Regions from separate parts of the Streptomyces sp. 2-1 genome, predicted to be linked through region 2. Evidence: riboswitches for the same ligand, from Rfam matches in the RefSeq annotation. Region 2 holds a riboswitch; each other region holds the start of a gene.
What was found. A riboswitch is a leader RNA that binds a small molecule or an ion and turns the genes downstream of it on or off. The one in region 2 is predicted to bind cobalamin.
Positions count from the first base shown of each region.

Region 1 (6,686 bases), 790 kb from region 2:
CAGCACGGCGTGTGACAGGGTCCTGCGGCTGATCTCGTGGGACGACACCAACGTCGTCTTCGCCCGCACCGTCCGGCTGCTGAAGCACTGGAACGGTACCCACAGCAAGCCCATGTGCTCGTGGAACATCAAGGCCCTCTGCCTCGGCTGCCTCGACGAGCCCATGCCACTGATCAACGCGCTGCAGATCTTCTTCACCTACGCGGCGGACGAGATCGACAAGGGCCCTACGCCCGACCCGGCCGATGCGGCGGGCCCGATCCCGCTCAACAAGCCGCGCGTCGATGTGCACAAGCGGCTCCGCACCGCCCGGAAGTACATCGACCTCGCGATCGAGCACGAGATGGCCGGACGCCCGCTCAGCGCGCAGCATGCGCTGCACCAGGTCCTTCCGGAACTCGTGCCCGACGCGGACGGCACGCAGGAGGAAGCCGACCGCCTCGCGAGGACCGTCCGCTCGGGCGGTACGGCCGCCACCGGACTCGGGCTCGCCACCGGGCCGGTCACCCCTACCCGGGCCTGGGGAGATTGACGCCGTGTCGGTCTGGTGCGGGGCCCAGCCAGTCTGGTGCCCCGCTCGAACGGGAAGCCCGGCGACACTTCGGTGACGCCCTCCGCCATACCTACCACCGGGACTCGTTCGACGACGCTCTCTGCCTCTGGTACCGCTCGACCCGGAAGAGCGGCGGTGGACGAGTTCGAAAGGACTTCTGGACCTCATCGAGATTGTCCGCACACACTTGTTCCTCGAGCACTACTGGCGGCTCACCGGCGGTGAGTCCGGCGGCCAGTGGTTGGTGGAGGATGCCCGCACGGCATCCCAGGGAGTGACGTGTGCAGGCCATCTCGGCGACAAGCGACAGACAGCGGCTGGACCTGGGCCCAGACAGCCGCGCTGATCGTCCCGTGCATCGCCCTCCTCGGCGCCTTCCTGACCTACGCCCGCAGCCAACGGGTCGTACGAAGGGAACACCGAGCCAAGAGCTTCGCCGAAGCGCTGACGGCGGTCGAGGAGTACCTGGAGATGCCATACCGCATACGGTGCCGACCGGATTCCTCGTCCGCCGTACAGCAACAGCTCACAGACGAGGTCAGCAGCCTGCTGGCACGAATGGCCTTTCACCAGGCATGGCTCCAGATCGAGGGACAGCAGTATGAACCTCGGACTCCCGTACCCCCGGGACCGGTCGAACGCAGCCCGCGCCACGTGCATCGAGGTGATGCGTCGACACCTGTGACAACAGCCGTGATCTTGGTGCCAACCATCCCTCTTTTGTGCCAACTAAAAATCCTCGTCACACCCGGCTACCGCCGCACCCTCGGCATGCCCAGACCGATCCACGAGATGATCTCCCGCTGGATCTCGTTGTTGCCGCCGCCGAAGGTGAAGATCACGGCCGAGCGGTAGCCGCGCTCCAGTTCGCCATGGAGCACGGCTCCCGCGGAGCCCTCCTTGAGCACACCGGCCACGGCGACGACCTCCATGAGCCAGGCGTAGGCGTCCCGGCGGACCTCCGAGCCGTACACCTTCACGGCGGAGGCGTCCTGCGGGGTGAGCGTGCCCTCCTGGACGGCGTTCACCATCTGCCAGTTGAGGAGTTTCATCGCGTCGAGCTTCGTGTGGGTTTGGGCGAGGCGGCGGCGCACCCAGGGGAGGTCGACGACGCGGCGGCCGTCGGCGAGCTTGGTCTCCATGGCCCAGCGCTGTACGTCGTGCAGGGCGCGGATGGCCATGGTGCCGTGCGCGGCGAGGGTGACCCGCTCGTGGTTGAGCTGGTTGGTGATCAGCCGCCAGCCCTTGTTCTCCTGGCCGACCCGGCGGGACGCGGGGACTCGGATGTTCTCGTAGTAGCTCGCGGTGGTGTCGTGCGAGGCGAGGGTGTTGATGATCGTGCAGGAGTAGCCGGGGTCGGAGGTCGGCACGAGGAGCATGGTGATGCCCTTGTGCGGCGGGGCGGCGGGGTCGGTGCGCACGGCGAGCCAGACCCAGTCCGCGGTGTCGCCGTTGGTCGTCCAGACCTTCTGGCCGTTGACCGTGTAGTGGCCGGTGTCCTCGTCGCCCTCCCTGACCGCCTTGGTCTTCAGGGCGGCCAGGTCCGTGCCCGCGTCGGGCTCGCTGTAGCCGATCGCGAAGTCGAGCTCGCCGGAGAGGATCTTCGGCAGGAAGTACCCCTTCTGTTCGTCGGTTCCGAACTGCATGATCGTCGGCCCGACCGTGTTGAGCGCCATCAGCGGCAGCGGTACGCCGGCCTGGGCGGCCTCGTCGAAGAAGATGAACTGTTCCATCGGGGTCAGACCGCGCCCGCCGTACTCCTTCGGCCAGCCCACGCCGAGCCAGCCGTCGGAGCCGAGCCGGCGGATGGTCTCGCGGTAGAAGCGCTTCTGCGCCGCCGGGTCGCCGTACCTGGCGTGTACGTCGTCGGGGACCAACTCGGCGAAGTAGGCGCGCAGTTCCGTGCGCAACCGCTGCTGCTCCGGCGTGTATTCGAGATGCACGGCGCCTCCTGGCTCCCACTGGCCCGCTCGTTCGGCCACCCGGACCTGACGGCGCACACCGTAGAACGTGTTCCAGAAATTGGGAATGCCGACGACGTACGCACCTGCCGCACCCGCACATACGAAGGGCCCCGGGATGGTGCTCCAGGGGCCCTTCGAGGTGCGAACGGATCAGTGCGCGACGGGAGTTGCCCGCCCCTCGGGCGCCTTCTCGCCCTCGGCCCGGGCCGGCTTGGGAGCCAGCACGCGCTCCGCGAGCAGCCCGAAGAACAGGCCGTACGCGGTCCACAGGGTCACCTGGATGGCCAGGGTCGCCAGTCGGTACTGCCACAGCAGCGTGGCGGGGAAGCCCGCCGGCGCCTCGTTGAACGACGGCAGGAACGCGTACGCCAGGCCGACGGCCAGCACGAAGGACGCGCCCGCCGCGAGAGTGGCGTTCCAGTTGCCCAGGCGCGGTGCGAGGCGCTTGCCGAGGATCACCGCGGCGACGGCCAGCAGCACGCTGAGCACGATCATCAGGAGGAACAGCGCGGTGCGCTGGTTGAGGGTGTCGGGGTCGCCGACGGCGGGCGGGTTCGCCGGGTACTTGAGGAACGGCACCAGGTAGACCGCGACCAGACCGGCGCCCGCCAGCAGCAGCGCGCTCGCGCGCGGCCCGAAGCGGCCGATCCTGCCGAGGGCGAAGCAGTACGCGAGGGCGGCGATGCCGCCGAACGCGACCCCGTAGACGAGGACGCCGGTGGACAGGCCGCCGGTGGACTGCATGGCACGGCTGACGAGTTCCTCGCCGCCGTGTTCGTGGGCGTGGGCCTCCTCGAACGCGATGGCCTCGTCCACCCGGGGCTCGCCCAGGAAGTAGGCGACGACCAGGGCGAGCACGCCCGCGGCAAGACCCGCGAGCATGCCCCGCACCAGGAGATTTCTGACGGTGACGGAGTTCATTGGGTTGTTGTCCTGTCGGTTCTTTGTCGCCGTCAGTGGCAGGGGAAGCCGAGCAGGTGGCGGGCGTCGTGCACCCACTCGTGCACGCCTTCGCCGGAGACCAGGGAGGTGGCGCCCTGTTCGGCACCGACGAAGTAGAGCAGCACCAGCATCAGGATGCCGAGGAAGACCGCCCAGGGAGCGATCGCGCCGATCGGCAGCTTTGCGGGCATGTCGGGGGTGGTTACGGTCGGCTGAGCGACGGCGGACTGCGCCATGGCAGGACCTCCTGGGGGAACTCGCGTCCCATCTCGGTGGTGCACAGGACGACGGCCACGGGTCTGACTTGCTCGACCTCCGCCTCCCCCAGTGGAAGGCGGTTGTTCGGGGCTTACAGTGGCGCGACCGTGCCGGATTCTCACCGGCTTCCGTCGTACCGTCGTCAATATCGACGAGAAGGTACCGCGAAGCGGAGGCGCGGCCAAGGGCGCACGGAATGCCGGGGGCGCGCCGGGGCCCTGGTCACGCCCCCAATTCCCGGTACGGACAGGGGTGTTGAGCACGTGTGGAACGCGAGGGCGGGCCGATGACCAGCCGAGTGATGTTGATCTCACCAGCGATGAGCGCGGCGTTGCGGGAGGCGCGTTTCGACGACGGATGCCCCCTGGACCCGGCCGGGCTGCGGCTCGCCGAGGCTGCCGCGGGCTCGCTGCCGGCCGCCGACCAGGTCCTGGTCTCGCCCACGGTTCGCTGCCGGGAGACGGCGGCGGCCCTCGGACTCGACGCCCTCGCCGTCACCGAGCCGCCGGAGCTGGCCGGCCTGGACGTGGGCCGCTGGCGCGGGGCGACGCTCGCCGAGGTGAGCACCGGCGAACCGGAGGCCGTGGGGCGCTGGCTGGCGGACCCGTCGTCCGCTCCGCACGGCGGCGAGTCGGTGGCCGGGCTGTGCGAGCGCGTCGCGAAGTGGCTGGAGACGGTGGCGGATCCGGGTTCGGGGGCTGCGGGGTCCGGCACAGGTTCGGCCGGGGGTTCAGGACCGGGCTCGGTCCGGATCATCGCCGTCGTCGAGCCGGAGATCGTACGGGCCGGGGTGGTGCGGGCACTCGGGGCCCCGGAGTCGGCGTTCTGGCGCGTCGACGTGCCGCCGTTGGTCGCCACGGAGTTCAGCGGGCGGGCCGGGCGCTGGAACGTACGGGTCGGGACATCGCTCGGAGAGTGAGGCCACGGCGGGCGCCGCCCGACTGAACGGCTCTTCGGGACGCGGCACCTCAGCTCGGGACTCACCGCGCCGGACCTCACCTCAGCAGGGCGAGGAACTCCGTACAGGCACGCGCGCAGGCGCGGCAGACCTCGGCGCCCTTCTCGGCGCCGGGGTTCCGGTCGAAGACGTGGGCGGTCTCCAGGCAGACGGCACGACACCACTCCACCTGGGCGCGCATCCCGGCCTCGGCCTGCGTGACCTGCTCGGCAAGGGCGCGGCAGGTCGCGTCGCAGACCTCCGCGCAGAGGATGCCCTTGCGCCGCAACTCCTGCTGGTCGTCGGGGCCGTCGAGTTCGGCGAGGCTCGCGCGCAGGGCGCAGACCCGTGCGCACTCGGTACAGGCCTGCGCACAGGCGAACCGGTCCTCAAGGAAACGAACGAGTTCCTGCTGCTCTGTTAGTGACACGCGGCTCGAGTAGCCGGGCAACGCCACACCAAACCCGCCTTCGCACGGCACGGGCCCGGCACAGGCATGGGCACGGCGGGGCCAGAAGTGGCTGAGCATGTCGAAGTTATTGACGTGGTCACGACCGCACTCTACGTTCTGACCGGTTTACCGAACCATGTTCGGTATATCGATCCGCTCGTGGCGGGTGCGCACACCCCGGCAACCAACCCGGTGTGTGCGACCACTGACCCGCGACAACCTTCGGATCGGCAGACAAGGAGGCCTCGTGCGCATCGCGGGCATGCTCACCGGGACAGTGTTGAGTGCCGTGTTGGCGACGATGGTGCTACCGACCCCGGCAGCCGCGGCGTCGACCATCGTCGTGGCCGTCAACGGGAACGACTCGGCCGCCGGCACCCTCGACCAACCGCTGCGGACCATCCAGAAAGCCGTCGACAGGGCGAAGGCGGGCGACACCGTCCTTGTACGGGGCGGCACTTACGCCCTGACCGACAACATCACGATCACCACCTCGGGCACAGCGTCGCAGCCGATCTCCCTCGGCTCCTACCAGGGCGAGCGCGTCGTCATCGACGGCGAACAGCTGCCGGCCAGCCACACCCCGGTCGGCGGCAGCATCCCGCGGGCCGAGCGCGGGGCCGTCCACCAGGAGGCCTCCTACTGGAAGGTCTCCGGTCTGGAGATCGTCAACGGCCCGTACGGCTTCTACTGCGACGGCTGCAACAACAACGTGTTCTCCCGCCTCACCACGCACGACAACTACGAGTCCGGCTTCCAGCTCCAGGGCGCCTCCGCGGGCAACCAGATCCTGAACCTGGACAGTTACGGCAACCGTGACCCGCGCAAGAACGGCGAGAGCGCGGACGGGCTGGCCATCAAGGAGGGCAGCGGGAGCGGCAACGTCGTGCGGGGCGCGCGGCTGTGGAACAACGTCGACGACGGTTACGACGCCTGGAAGTTCACCTCACCGATCGTCGTCGAGAACACGATCGCGTACGGCAACGGCTTCAACCGGTGGAACTTCCCGGACTTCGCGGGCGACGGCAACGGCTTCAAGCTGGGCGGCGGGAGCCCGGCACCGGCGGTGGCCCACACCCTGCGCAACTCGCTCGCGTACCGGAACGCGGCGCACGGAGTCACCGACAACGGCAATCCGGGCGCGCTCGCCCTCAGCCGCACCACCACGTTCCGCAACACGGGCACGGGCTTCGACGCCGACGGCTCGGGCGGAAAGGCGGTCCTCACCGCCAACCTGTCCGTCGCGGACGCACGGGCCGCGGCACTCGGCTCCGGTACCACGTCCACGGGCAACTCCTGGAATCTGGGCGGAACTTGGGACGACTCGTCGGTCGTGAGCACGAACACGGGCGCCATCACGGGACCGCGTTCGTCCGACGGCTCCCTGCCGCCCGCCCGGGACCTGCTCGTCCCGAAGAACGGGACGGCCATCGGAGCCCGCTTCTGAACCACCCCGTGGGCCCCGGGACGGACGACCCCGGGGCCCACGGGACTGGCACATCCAGCAGCACCAGCAACACAGTCCGAACGAGGAGAGCCGCACATGATCACGCCAGACAACTCCCACAGACCCGCCACCGC
Region 1 covers NZ_CP183383.1:1,314,796-1,321,481, forward strand. The annotation lists partial or broken gene ACN20J_RS05920 (UvrD-helicase domain-containing protein) at 1-48, opposite strand, end outside; gene ACN20J_RS05925 (hypothetical protein) at 113-532, shown strand; gene ACN20J_RS05930 (acyl-CoA dehydrogenase family protein) at 1,306-2,496, opposite strand; gene ACN20J_RS05935 (CbtA family protein) at 2,668-3,438, opposite strand; gene ACN20J_RS05940 (CbtB domain-containing protein) at 3,471-3,695, opposite strand; cobalamin riboswitch at 3,731-3,873, opposite strand; gene ACN20J_RS05945 (histidine phosphatase family protein) at 4,004-4,636, shown strand; gene ACN20J_RS05950 (ferredoxin) at 4,713-5,084, opposite strand; gene ACN20J_RS05955 (right-handed parallel beta-helix repeat-containing protein) at 5,407-6,552, shown strand; gene ACN20J_RS05960 (glycoside hydrolase family 43 protein) at 6,649-6,686, shown strand, end outside.
Region 1: linked by a shared signal. The riboswitch ahead of ACN20J_RS05940 (CbtB domain-containing protein) and the one ahead of ACN20J_RS09260 (ABC transporter substrate-binding protein) in region 2 are both predicted to bind cobalamin.

Region 2 (6,686 bases):
GTCCTCCAGCGAGGCGTACCCCTTCTCGCCGTGGACCGTCTCGGCCTTCGGGTGGACCGGGACTATGCGCTTGCCGTAGCGCTGGAGGACGCCCGCCACGCCGTACGCGGCACGCCGCTCGTTCGACGACAGGCCGACGATCGCCCAGGTGTCGCCGGACTCGCTGAGGATCTTGCGGATCGTTGCCGGGTCGCCGTACACGGTCGGCCTCCTTGGGATGTGTACGCCGGATGCGTACGAGAGCTGCTGCGCGCGACAACAGTGAGCGCGGCGCGGTGATTCCCCCCCGTCCGCGACCGGGCTCGCGCCGGGGCCGCGCCCTCAGCGGGATGGCCCCGGGGTGATGGCCTCAGCGTGAGGCGGAGGCGGCCACCAGCAGTTCCACGTTGCGGTCGCCGGGACCGCCCGCCCAGACCTCGTGGACGCCGGCCTTCATGCCCGTGGCCAGGTCGGGGGCGTTGTACGACAGCTCCCGGTACAGGGAGGCCAGGCCCACCGCCGACAGGTCGGTGAAGTCCGGGTCGGTGCGGTGCGGGGCGGCGGACTCGACGAGGGTGGTGAACAGGGAGACCGTGCCGTCCCCGTTGTCGGCCAGTTCGATCACGCGGGCGTGGTGCGGATAGTCCAGGTGGGAGGCGGTGTTGACCTCCCAGAAGGACCGGGCGGGCGTGGCGTGGGCGTGGGGCGTGATCCGGTTGACATGGCTGTGGCCGTTGATCCAGGCCACCACGTTCGGGAACCGGTGGAGCAGGGCGAGGACCTCCGCACCGTCGTGCCGCGGCTCCTCCGTGCGGGCGGCGTCGGGGCGGCGGGTCATGCTCGGACTGTGGTGGTGGCTGAAGACCAGGACGTGGGCGTCGTCGGCCCCGGCGTTGCGTACGGGGCGGCCGTCGGCGTCGTAGGACCGGGAGCTGTGCGCGGCCAGCGTCCGCTCCAGCCAGCGGAGCTGATCGGTGCCCAGCGAGCCCTCGTAGTGGCCGCTTCGGTACGTCGTGTCGAGGCTGATGCCGATGACGTTCTCGGCGATCCGGAACGTGTAGTACATCCGGTCGCCGTCCAGGTTGTTCTCCGTGTAGCCGTGGCCGACCGGGCCCGCTCCGGCGTGGGCGGGGTCGAGGTGCGCGGCCAGGTACTCGTGCGGGGTGAACAGCCGGCGCCGTTCGTCGGCCGTCACCGTCCGCGCCGAGGTGGCGTGCCGCTTGAGGATCGCCGAGAGCACCTCGCTCTTGGGGTCGTCGCCGGAGTTCAGCGCCTTCGCGTAGGCCGCCGCGTCTGTGGCCGGGACCGACAGCAGCTTGCGGGAGCCCACGGCGAAGTCGCCCAGCGCGGGTGACAGACAGCCGCCGGGGATGTCGTCGTGGTTGCCGACCGTGGAGTACCAGGGGATGTCGAGCCCCGGGCTGGTCACGGGCCGTATCGCCGCGTCGAGGAAGCCGGGTATGCGGGGCAGCCCGCGTCGCTTGTCCAGGTCGCGCAGGGCCCCGTCGTCCGGGTGCCAGTAGAGGGGCAGACCGGAGTTCTGGACGCCTTCGTACGCCGACGGATCCCCGCTGTTGGGGGTGATCCTGCCGCCGCTCATCAGTGTGAGGAACCAGTCCAGTTCGATCGCGGAGTTGTTGTCGATGTTGTCGCCCGTCGTCATCACGAACGAGGGCGCGAGGTCGGTGTGCGGTCCCTGGCCGAGCGCGTTCACCTGCTCCACGAGCGCCACCGCCCCCGCCACCGTCAGCGCCTCCTGGGCCCGCCACGCGGCGGGCCTGCGCGACCGCAGGAACTCGGTGCGCAGCGGGTTCTGCACGTCCGTGAGGTGCAGGTCGGTGAACTGCACGAAGCAGGCGAGCGGGGTGCGCCGGTCCTGGCGGCCGGTGGCGGCGGGCGCGAGATCCCCGCGTACGACCATGGGCCAGCCGGGGCCCGATACGAGCCGTCGGTAGGTGTCGGGGTGCGCGTGGCCGGCGAGGCGGGCCGTCGTGTCCAGGGTGGTCGCCGCGTACGGGGCCGCGCGTCGCGGCGCCTGGCGTGCCGGTCGTCGGGTGGCGAGGGGCGGCTGAGGGGCGGCGCTCTCCGCGGCGGGCTGCACGGTCGGGGTCGGGTGCTGCCGCGGGAAGACGGCGGCTGCTCCTCCGGCCGCTCCCACCGCGACGGCGCCGGACGCGAGCAGAAAGCGACGACGGTTGATTGCGGATGCGGTCCCCGCCATTTCGGTCCCGGTCATGGGGCGGCCCTCCGGTGCCTCCTGGAGATTGACTGAGCGGAACCACTCATTCAGGCCGTGGGGGCAGCGGCGTGGGCAGGGGTGTGGCGTAGCCGTGAACACGGCCGGAACAGGTGGAGCGGCCGATGGGGCCCGTCCTGCCGGTCCGTTCGCCGCGTCCGTCGGCAGGGCCGTACGCCGGTCCGTCCCCGGCCTCTCCGCAGGTCCGCCCGCAGGTCCGCGACACCCGCCGTGATAGCTTGCCGAGGCCAGTCGAACCCATGTACGTGGGTCAGGGAATCCGGTGGGAATCCGGAGCTGACGCGCAGCGGTGAGGGTGACGGGCGGGGCATCGGCCACTGGACCGACATGACGGTCCGGGAAGGCGCCTCGTCCGGGTGACCCCGAGTCCGAAGACCTGCTGGCGGCCTCCGCGGTCACGCGCCGACGGGGGAGCACCGTACGACCGGGCTCCGCGTTCGAGCCCTCGACGACTGAGGAACTCCCGTGCCCGTCGCACGTCTTGCCCGTCCCGCTGCCCTCGCCCTGTCCGGGGTTCTCCTGCTGACCGGCTGCGGTTCGGGAGACACGTCGTCGGACACGGACTCCGGGAACTCCGGGGCCGCCGTCACCCTCGACAACTGTGGACAGACCGTACGCGTCGAGTCCCCGCCGAAGCGGGCCGTCTCCCTCAACCAGGGCACCACCGAGATCATGCTCTCGCTAGGCCTCGCCGACCGCATGGCCGGCACCGCGACCTGGACCGACCCGGTGATGAAGGGCCTGGAGAAGGCGAACGCGAAGGTGAAGCGGATCGCCGACAACAACCCCTCCTTCGAACGGGTCCTGGACGCCGACCCGGACTTCGTCGCCGCCTCGTTCGTCTCGACGCTCGGCAAGGGCGGCGTGGCCACCCGGGAGCAGTTCGAGAAGCTCGGCGTGCCCGCCTACGTCTCGCCCTCCGACTGCGTCGGCAAGGACAACGCCTCGGGCGGCGACGGCGCGCGGACGAAGGCACTCGGCATGGACGCCATCTACGGCGAAGTACGCGACCTGGCCGAGGTGTTCGGCGTCGAGCAGCGGGGCGAGCGACTCGTCGCCGACCTCAAGCAGCGTACGAAGAAGGCCACTTCGGGGATCGACGCCTCCGACATCACCCTCCTCTACTGGTTCGCCAACTCCGACTCGCCCTACATGGCGGGCTGTTGCGGCGCGCCCGGCGTCATCACCCGGACCCTCGGCGCGAAGAACGTCTTCGACGACACGCACGAGGAGTGGCCCCAGATCAACTGGGAGACCGTCGCCGACCGCGACCCCGACGTGCTCGTCATCGGCGACCTCACGCGCAAGTCGCAGACCGCCGAGTCCGCGAGGAAGAAGATCGAGTTCCTGGAGTCCGACCCGGTCACCAAGAACATGACCGCCGTGAAGAAGAAGCGGTACGTCCTGCTCAGCGGGCAGGCGATGAACCCGACCATCCGCACGGTCGAGGGCGTCGAGCAAGTCGCCTCCGCCCTGCGGGAGTTCGGGCTCGCCGGGTGACACGGCCGCGCCTGGGACTGCTCATCACCGCGGGTGTCGCCCTGCTCCTCCTGTCCGTCGCCGTCGCCATCACCATCGGTCCTGCGGACATCCGGGTCGGTGACGTCTGGTCCGTGGTCGCGTCCCATCTCGGCTGGGGCAGCTCGGAGTTGACCCCGATCCGGGAGGGGATCGTCTGGGAGCTGCGCCTGCCGCGTACGCTCCTGGCGGCCGTGTGCGGGGCCGGACTCGCCGTGTGCGGTGCGGTGATGCAGTCCCTGCTGCGCAACCCGCTCGCCGACCCGTTCGTCCTCGGGGTGTCCTCCGGCGCCTCGACCGGCGCGGTGATCGTGGTCGTCCTCGGCGTCGGCGGGGGCCTCCTCTCGGTCTCCGCGGGCGCGTTCCTCGGCGCTGTGCTGTCGTTCGGGCTCGTCCTGCTGCTCAGTCACACACTGGGCGGGGCGACGGACCGGGTGGTGCTGAGCGGGGTCGCCGCGATGCAGCTCTTCTCCGCGCTCACCTCCTTCGTGGTGATGACCTCCGCCGACGCCGAGACCACCCGCGGGGTGCTTTTCTGGCTGCTCGGTTCACTGAGCGGGGTCGGCTGGACCGACGTCTGGGTGTGCTTCGCGGTGCTCGCGGTCACGCTGCTGGTGTGCCTCGGGTACGCGCGGACGCTCGACGCGTTCGCCTTCGGCCAGGACGCCGCCGCGACGCTCGGGGTCTCCGTGGCCCGTACGCGACTGGTGCTGCTGTGCGCCACGGCGCTGCTGACCGCCGCGCTCGTCAGCTCGGCGGGCGCGATCGGCTTCGTCGGTCTCGTACTCCCGCATGCGGCAAGGGCGTTGGTGGGGTCCGGGCACGCCCGGCTGCTCCCCGTCACGGCCCTCGCCGGAGCGGTGTTCCTGGTGTGGGTGGACACACTGGCCCGTACCGTCCTCGACCCCCAGGAGGTGCCCGTGGGCGTGGTGACCTCGCTGATCGGCGTACCGGTGTTCGTGCTGGTGCTGTACCGGACGCGGAGGGCGTGATGACGGCGGAGGACATCAAGCACACCGCCGAGTACAAGCGGGCGGCACCGGGAACCGAGCGCGCGCAGGCGGCACCCGGAGAGGGCCTCCGCGCGCACCGCGTCTCGCGCACCGCCGACGGTCGCGTCATTCTCGACGGCGTCAGCATCACCCCGGCCCCCGGCACCACCGTCGGACTGCTCGGCCCGAACGGCTCCGGCAAGTCCACCCTTCTGCGCCTGCTCGCCGGTGTCCTCGCCCCGGCTTCTGGTGTCGTGACCCTCGACGGCAGCCCTCTCGCCGAACTGGGCCGCCGCGACATCGCCCGTCGGGTCGCCGTGGTCGAGCAACAGGCAGACACTCAGGTCGAGTTGAGCGTGCTGGACGTCGTACGGCTCGGCCGCACACCCCATCGGCGCGCCTGGACCCCAGCGTCCGAGGCGGACGAACGGGCCGTACGCGACGCGCTGGACCGCACCGGCCTGACCGGACTCGCCCGCCAGTCCTGGCACACCCTCTCCGGCGGTGAGCGTCAGCGCGTGCAGATCGCCCGCGCGCTCGCCCAGGAACCCCGCGAACTGCTCCTCGACGAACCGACCAACCACCTGGACATCCAGCACCAGCTCGACCTGCTGACCCTCGTCACCTCGCTGCCGGTCACCAGCGTCGTCGCCCTGCACGACCTCAACCTCGCGGCGATGTACTGCGACCAGCTGGTCGTCCTGCGCGAGGGGCACGTCGTGGCCTGCGGCAGTCCGGGCGACATCCTCACGGAAGGGCTCATCGCCGAGGTGTACGGGGTCCGGGCCGCCGTCACCCGGGAGGGCCCCGACGACCGGCCGCACGTGCGCTTCCTGGGCACCGTGGATTGACCGGAGCATCGGCGAATCGTCCTTGCCGCACCGGTGATTCGCGAACACGTGTCCGGAAATGACGTCAGCCTCCCTGCGCCGGACCCCGCACCCGCCTACGCTCACCCCGTGCTGCGTATCACCGACGCCCGAACCGGCGAGCCCACCGACGCCACCCCCGCCCGCAGGGGCCTGACCCGCGTCGAGGCGCATGTGCCGCGCCCCGACACCACCGGCCTGCGCGTGCTCCTGGTCGCCGACGTCCTCGTACGCGCCCTGGAGATCAGCGGGACGCCCGTCTGGACCGTACTGACCGGAACCGAGGGGCGTGCGGAACTCCGGGCCCGGGCCACGGCGCTCGGCATCCGGCCGTTCGAGGACGAGCGGGACAGCGGATCGGGTCTCGGAGAGGCCCAGGTACTGCGTGTGTGCGCTCCGGAGGCCGGGTCGGCGGACGGTGGTGCGGCCGGGCGCGACGGGGCCGGGCGCGACGAGACGGCGAACGGCCTGCGGGTCGAGGTCGCCCCGGCCGACGCCGACAGCGGAGTGGCGGACGACGACGAGCGGGCCTCGGCCCTCCGCTTCGCCCTGCTCGCGATCCCCCGCCGCGAGCCCCTCCGGCTCGACGAGGCGGCCCTCACGGACGCCGAGGACACCCTGCGGCGCTGGCGCGGAGCCGTCGCCACCTGGGCGACCCGGCCGTCCGGCCCCATCCCCGACCCTGTACGCCAACAGCTGCGCGCCGCCTGGGAGGACGACCTGGACGTGCCCGCCGTACTCGCCGTGCTGCGCAAGGTGGAGACGTCGGGGACCGTCCCGGACGGCGCCCGCTTCGAGACGTACGCCTACGCGGACCGGCTCCTCGGGCTCGAACTCACCCGTGACATCGGCCGCGAGACCCCCTCGTGATCGCGCGCGCCGGAGCGGGCCCGCTGCGCCGTCTGGTCGTCCTGCGGCACGCCAAGTCGGCCTGGCCGGACGGCGTTCCCGACCACGACCGGCCGCTCGCCCCGCGCGGGCGCCGTGACGCCCCGGCCGCCGGACGCGTGCTGGCCGACATCGACTGCCTGCCCGACCTGGCGCTCTGTTCCACCGCCGCACGCGCCCGGC
Region 2 covers NZ_CP183383.1:2,108,413-2,115,098, reverse strand. The annotation lists gene ACN20J_RS09270 (CoA-binding protein) at 1-201, opposite strand, end outside; gene ACN20J_RS09265 (TIGR03767 family metallophosphoesterase) at 350-2,215, opposite strand; cobalamin riboswitch at 2,448-2,635, shown strand; gene ACN20J_RS09260 (ABC transporter substrate-binding protein) at 2,702-3,736, shown strand; gene ACN20J_RS09255 (FecCD family ABC transporter permease) at 3,733-4,746, shown strand; gene ACN20J_RS09250 (ABC transporter ATP-binding protein) at 4,746-5,597, shown strand; gene ACN20J_RS09245 (hypothetical protein) at 5,706-6,485, shown strand; gene ACN20J_RS09240 (SixA phosphatase family protein) at 6,482-6,686, shown strand, end outside.

Region 3 (6,686 bases), 1.6 Mb from region 2:
TACTGGATGACGCGTTCCAGGCGGTGCTCGGCCATGAGGACCGTCGTGCCGAGGTCGTGGACGAGGCGCTGGAGGACGGCGAGCACCTCCTCCGCGGCGGCCGGGTCGAGGGCCGAGGTCGGTTCGTCGAGGACCAGGACCTTGGGGTGCGGGGTGAGGACCGAGCCGATCGCGACGCGCTGCTGCTGGCCGCCGGACAGCGTGGCGATGGGGCGGTCGCGGAGGTCGGCGAGGCCGAGCAGGTCGAGGGTCTCCTCGACGCGGCGGCGCATCACGTCGGGGGCGAGGCCCAACGACTCCATTCCGTACGCGAGTTCGTCCTCGACCGTGTCCGTCACGAAGTGCGACAGCGGATCCTGGCCCACCGTGCCGACCACGTCCGCGAGTTCGCGCGGCTTGTGGGTCCGCGTGTCACGGCCCGCCACCGTCACACGGCCGCGCAGGGTGCCGCCCGTGAAATGCGGGACCAGTCCGTTCACCGCGCCGAGCACCGTCGACTTGCCGACCCCGGACGGTCCCACCAGCAGCATCAACTCGCCCTCAGGAACGGTGAGTTCGATGCCCTGGACGGTCGGCCCTGCCGCTCCGTCGTATGTCACGGAGACATTCTCGAAGCGGATCATGAGGGTTCCTTGCGGGTGTTCTTGGGGCGGGTGTGCTCGGGTGCCGGGGCGATGAAGGCGGGGAGCAGGCCCAGGAGGATCGCCGCCGCGGGCCACAGGGGGAGTGTTGGAGCGGTCAGCGGGACGACGCCGGGGTGCAGGGCCGCGGAGTTGGACGGGGCGTGGGAGGCGTAGAGGATCAGCAGCGTCGCGACCGCCGCGCCGGACGCGGCGACCAGCCACGCGCGTACGCCCCACGCGTCGGGGCGGTAGCGCGTACGCAGCGAGCGGCGCCCGCCGAGCCACAGGCCGGCGAGGGCCGCGGCGAGTCCGGCGAGCAGTACGGGCAGGCCGTAGCTGCCGCCCTCCGCGGTGAGCAGGCCGTACGTTCCGGCGCAGACGCCGACCAGGCCGCCGAGGGTGAGTGCGGTGGTGGTGCGGCGGACGGTGGGTGGTACGTCCGCCGTGCGGCCGTAGCCGCGTGCGTCCATCGCCGCCGCGAGGGCGACGGATCGCTCCAACGCGCCCTCCAGGACCGGGAGTCCGACCTGGAGCAGGCCGCGCAGGCCCTTGTCCGGGCGGCCTCGGAGGCGGCGGGCGGCGCGCAGGCGTTGGACGTCCGCGATCAGGTTCGGGGCGAAGGTGAGGGCCACCACTACGGCAACTCCCGCTTCGTACAAGGCTCCTGGGAGGGATTTGAGGAGGCGGGCCGGGTTCGCGAGGGCGTTCGCGGCGCCTACGCAGATGAGGAGGGTGGCGAGTTTCAGGCCGTCGTAGAGGGCGAAGGTCAGGCCTTCGGCGGTGACTCGGCCTCCGATGCGGATGCCCTCCGCCCAGGCCGGGAGGGGGAGTTCGGGGAGGGTGAGGAGGGTGTGGGTGCCGGGGATGGGGGAGCCGAGGATGACCGCGAAGGCGAGGCGGATGGCCAGGACGGCGAGGGCCAGTTTTACGAAAGCGCCGTAGGAGTGGGCCCAGGGGGCCTCTGTTCGGCGGGCCGCTACTACATAGCCGGCTACGCCGATCAGGAGGGCCAGGAGGAGGGGGTTCGTGGTGCGGGAGGCGGCTGTTCCCAGGCCGAGGGCCCAGAGCCACCAGGCGCCTGGGTGGATTGCGTTGGTTCTGGTTGCTTGTGGGGCGGTGAGTCTGTGTTGGACTTTTCTGGATCGGGTGCCCGGTGCCATGGGCTGTGCCCACCCGTTCCGCCCTGCGGAACGCCTGCCCACAGCACTTGTAGCTGCGGTATTGCGTCCCCGGTGTCGGTCGTCCTTGCTGGCGGTCATTGCACAGGCCCGTCAACCCCGGCGGCGGCGGGCTTGCCATACCGCTGCCGTGCCCAGGGCTGCTACCGCGGCGATTCCGGTCAGTAGGCCCAGCGAGGGGCCGCCGTTGTCGTCCCCGTCGGCGGAATTGCTCTCCGCCTCCTCGCCGGGCGACGCCGAAGCCTTCGGGCGGTCGTCCGCGACCGGCTCTCCGCAGCCCGTGGTCGGGTAGCCCGCGATGGCGCAGAGCAGGGCGTTCGTGTCGTAGCGGAGCGGCTTGGCGACGGCGGCGAGGGCGTCCGCGGTCGTGGCGTCGTCGTCCACGCGGGCGCAGGCCGTGCGGGGGCGGGGCGGGGTCGAGCCGGACGGGGCGTCCGCGGGCGTGCCGAAGTCGAGGACAAGGCCGACCCGCTTGGACCCCTCCCGTGCGGGCGTCTTCGCGCAGATCGTCGCGAAGTCGGCGGTGCCGCGCGGCTTCGCCGAGTCCTTGGAGTCCTCGCTCACCGAGAAACGGAACCCCTGGACGTCACCGTCCGAGGGGCGGGCGGTCGACGGCCCCTGGGTCGCGTACACCCACGTGTCGGCCGTATCGGCAGTATCGGCGGTGGAATTCCGGTCCCAGAAGGACCAGTAGCGGTAGCCGACCGCCTGGGCCTGCCCCGCCGTGCCGAGGACGGCGAGCAGGAGACACAGGACCGGCAGAACCAGGCGGCGGCAGGTCACGGCTGCTGCTTCTTGTTACGGCCGCTGAGGAGGAAGCCGATTCCGATGCCGCCGACCAGGCCGACCCCGATGATCCACCAGAGGCTGACCCCGCCGTCGTCCTCGTCCGAAGCATCTGCCTCGTCACTCTTGCCGTTCGCCGGGGCGGTGGAGGCGTCGGAGGACGTTGCCGCGGGGCCGGTCGCGCCGAGCTGCTTCACGAGGTCGGCGCCGCCGAAGGCGCGCGGGTCCGTGCCGGTGGCGTTCGCCGCGAAGATCAGCTGTGCGTACGCCGCCGGGCCGCTCTTCGCCGCCCAGGTACCGGAGTTCTTCTCCAGCCAGGCCAGCGGCTTCTCGGTGTCGGCCGTGCGGCCGGCGGCGGCGAGCGCGACGACCGTGTCGGCGGTGTTGCCGTAGTCGGGCTGGTCCTCGGCGCCGGGGAGGGACGACTTCAGGTAGCCGTTCTTGGCGACCGCGCCCGCGAGGTACCGGGCGCCGTTGGCCGCCGCGTCCTCGATCGTGAAGGAGTCACCGCCCGCGCACTCGGACGCCTTCGGGGATGCCTTGTCGGCGCCGTCCTCGTCGGGATCGGCGTCCAGGCCCTCGCCGAGCGCGCCCAGTACCCCGGCCGCCGTGGCGTCCGCGTTCGCCGCGAGCTTGCCCTTCTTGTCCGGCTGGAAGGCGAAGGCGCCGCCGCCGGTCTCGTCGCAGGGGACGGAGAGGCCGAGCAGGGCGTCGTACGGCGTCCGGTCGTCCTTCGAGGGCACGTCCTTCGGGTCGGTGTCCCCGGCGTCCAGGGCCCCGATCACGACGGACGTCGAGTTGGTGTCGCTGGGCGTGCCGGGGAAGTAGCCCCAGCCGCCGTCCTTGTTCTGCACGGACTTCAGCCACTTCACGGCCGCGCCCGTCACGGCGTCGCTCGCGTCGAGGGCCTCCAGGGCCTGCAGCGCGGCGGCCGTGCTGTTCGTGTCGACCTTGGTCTTGGCGTCGCACTTGGCGCTCGGGTCGGGGCGGTACGCCGTGAAGGCCCCGCTCTCGCACTGCTGGCCGACGAGCCAGTCGACGGACTTCTTCGCGGGCTTCACATCCACGGTGTCCTGGGCGAGCAGCGCGAGCGACTGCCGCCAGACGCCGTCGTAGGTGGGGTCGGTGCTGCCGTACAGGGCGGAGGGGAACGCCTGGGACGGGCTCGCGCCGGGCGACTCGTCGGCGAGGGCGGCCGGCGCGAACGCCGTACCGATCACGGCGGTGGCGGCCAGTACCGCTGCGCTGCGGCGGACAAACATGATCGGCGGATGCCTTTCCCGGTCAGGGAGCCGGGCAGCCTGGAATCCAAGGCGGCTCGGCCCCGTATGCCTCGACGGTGCCGGTCACCGGCGGTCCCGGTGACGCGAGCCGGTCACGTCCGTACGGGGCAGTCCGGCTCACCGCCCCTGATCGGCTGATCCATTGATCCATTGATCCACGGATCCAGTGATCGACCGATCGGCCGGGCGGCACACGGTTGCGGGTCAGCGCCGGATTTGCACCGGCTTCCCCCCGTACGACTGTGATGACGACCCGCTCACTGTACCGGCCCGTAGCAAGACCCTGAGGGGCGGCCGTGGGGTCGCCTGTGGGGCTGTCCGTGAGGCTGCCTGTGAGGCCGGGCGGCGGCTCCGGGTAGCTTCTGCCCATGGGGATACCTGCGGGGGCCGGCCGCCTGCTCGGTTCGGGGCGCACGGCGGATGTCTACGCGCTCGGCGATCGCGACGGCCACGACGGACTCGGTGACGGCTCCGGCGGGGAGTGGGTGCTGCGCCGGTACCGGGACGGCTACGGGGACGCGCCGGCCGAGGCGGCCGTCATGGAGTACGTACGGGGCCACGGCTATCCCGTGCCGCGCGTGCGGGCGGCGGAGGCGCGCCCGCGCACCGACCTCGTGATGGAGCGGCTGTACGGGCCGACCGTGGTCGAGGCGCTGGTAGCAGGCCAACTCACCGCCGGGGAGGCGGGGTTGGCGCTCGCGCGGCTCCTGCGCGACCTGCACGCGATCCCGGCCCGCCGCTCCACGGACCCCGCCGTACGCGTCCTCCACCTGGACCTGCACCCGGAGAACGTGCTCCTCACCCCGGCCGGACCCATGGTGATCGACTGGGCCAACACCGACGAGGGCCCGCCCGGCCACGACTGGAGCATGTCCGCCGTGATCGTGGCCCAGGTGGCCGTCGACGACGATCCCCGCGCGCCCCTGGCCGAGGAGATGCTGTCGGCGCTGCTGGCCGACTGCCCCGACCCGGCACTCCTGACGGGCCCGGACGGCGGCCTCGGCTGGGCGACGGGACAGCGGGCCGCCAACCCGACAATGAGCCGCCACGAGGTCGAACTCCTGGGTGAGGCGGGGGAGTTGATCCGCAGGTTGCTGGACTAGCTCCTGTCCGTCCCGGCTCCTGCGCGGACGCTTCCACCTGGAGCCGCAGGGCATGCACCATGCCCTGCCGCCCGAGGGGCAGGTTCAAACGGCCACGTACGTCACCGGATCGCTCCCCGGGACCGCCTCCGCGTGGCCCAGTTTCACCAGTCGGCGCAGGTGGGCCTCCGCCTCCGAGACGGCGATGTTCCGTGATCCGTAGGGGATGTCGTCCCACGGGCGGTTCCACTCCATGCGGACGGCGAGCTGCCAGGAGGTGAGCGGGGTGACGAGGAGGGAGCGCAGGTCGGTGAGGCGGGACTCGTGGTGGTCGAGCAACTCCCTTACGCGGGCCGGGGCGTCGGTGAAGGCGTGCAGGTGGGCCGGGAGGACCTCGGCCGGTTCGAGGCGGCCGATCCGTTCCAGGGAGTCGAGGTAGTCGCCGAGCGGGTCGGCGACGGTCTCGTCGTCCGGGTCCTCGTACAGGCCGATGTGCGGAGTGATCCTCGGCAGGAGGTGGTCGCCGGAGAACAGGCGCCCGTGGCCCGGGAGTTGGGCCGGGTGGGCCTCCTCCAGGTGGAGGCAGACATGGCCGGGGGTGTGGCCCGGCGTCCAGATCGCGCGGAGCCGGCGGCCGGCCAGGTCGAGGAGCTCGCCGGGGACGATCTCGCGGTCGGGGAGCGCGGGGGACGCACCGGGGAACATCCGGGAGCGGGCGGTGCGCATCGGCGCCACGTGCTCCTCGGGCGCGCCCGAGGCGGTCAACTTGTCCGCCATGTACGTGAACCAGCGCCCGGGTTTCGTCCCGCGTGTCCGCCGTACGATCGAGATGTCGGCGGCGTGCATCGCGATCCAGGCGCCGGACGCCTCCCGCACCTTGCCCGACAGGCCGTGGTGGTCCGGGTGGTGATGGGTGATCACCACTCCGTGGATCTCCCCGGCCGATGTTCCGCAGGCCGTCAATCCCTCGGCGAGCGCGTCCCAGGACGCCGGATCGTCCCAGCCCGTGTCGATCAGCACCGGCCCGCGGTCGGTGTCCACGACGTACACGAGTGTCGTTCCGAGGGGATTGTCCGGGATGGGAACCGCGACGGACCGTACGCCGCCGCCGTGATCGGTCACCTGTGCCATGGGTTCCCCTGTCGCCGACTCCCGGCCACTATAACTAGAACCGGTTCCAATGGGAGCCCAAGTCACTCACCGGGTCGGTGCGATGGATCACGATCGATCGCGGGAGCGGTGAAGTGGTGTGAGGTCCGTGGACTCCTCCAACCGGAACTGGTATCAGTTCCAGTGTTGTTGTTTCTGATGCACCGTCAGGAAACGTCCCGCGGAGAGGCAGTCGGCCATGACCGAGCTCGTGGAACACGGACAGCTGTTCATCGGCGGGGAGTTGGCCGCTCCCCTGGGCCAGGACGTGATCGAGGTGGTCTCCCCGCACACCGAGGAGGTCATCGGCCGGGTGCCGCACGCCTCGCGGGCGGACGTCGACCGGGCCGTCGCGGTCGCGCGGACCGCGTTCGACGAGGGGCCCTGGCCGCGGATGTCCCTCGACGAGCGCATCGAGGTCGTCAACCGGATCAAGGACGGGATCGCCGTACGCCACGAGGAGATCGCCCGCGTCATCTCCTCCGAGAACGGCTCCCCGTACTCCTGGAGCGTCCTCGCGCAGGCCCTCGGCGCGATGATGGTGTGGGACGCGGCGATCACGGTCGCGCGGGACTTCACGTACGA
Region 3 covers NZ_CP183383.1:3,681,101-3,687,786, reverse strand. The annotation lists gene ACN20J_RS16300 (ABC transporter ATP-binding protein) at 1-623, opposite strand, end outside; gene ACN20J_RS16295 (energy-coupling factor transporter transmembrane component T) at 620-1,783, opposite strand; gene ACN20J_RS16290 (SCO2322 family protein) at 1,895-2,584, opposite strand; gene ACN20J_RS16285 (prenyltransferase/squalene oxidase repeat-containing protein) at 2,581-3,849, opposite strand; cobalamin riboswitch at 3,958-4,142, opposite strand; gene ACN20J_RS16280 (phosphotransferase) at 4,239-4,973, shown strand; gene ACN20J_RS16275 (MBL fold metallo-hydrolase) at 5,058-6,083, opposite strand; gene ACN20J_RS16270 (aldehyde dehydrogenase) at 6,301-6,686, shown strand, end outside.
Region 3: linked by a shared signal. The riboswitch ahead of ACN20J_RS16285 (prenyltransferase/squalene oxidase repeat-containing protein) and the one ahead of ACN20J_RS09260 (ABC transporter substrate-binding protein) in region 2 are both predicted to bind cobalamin.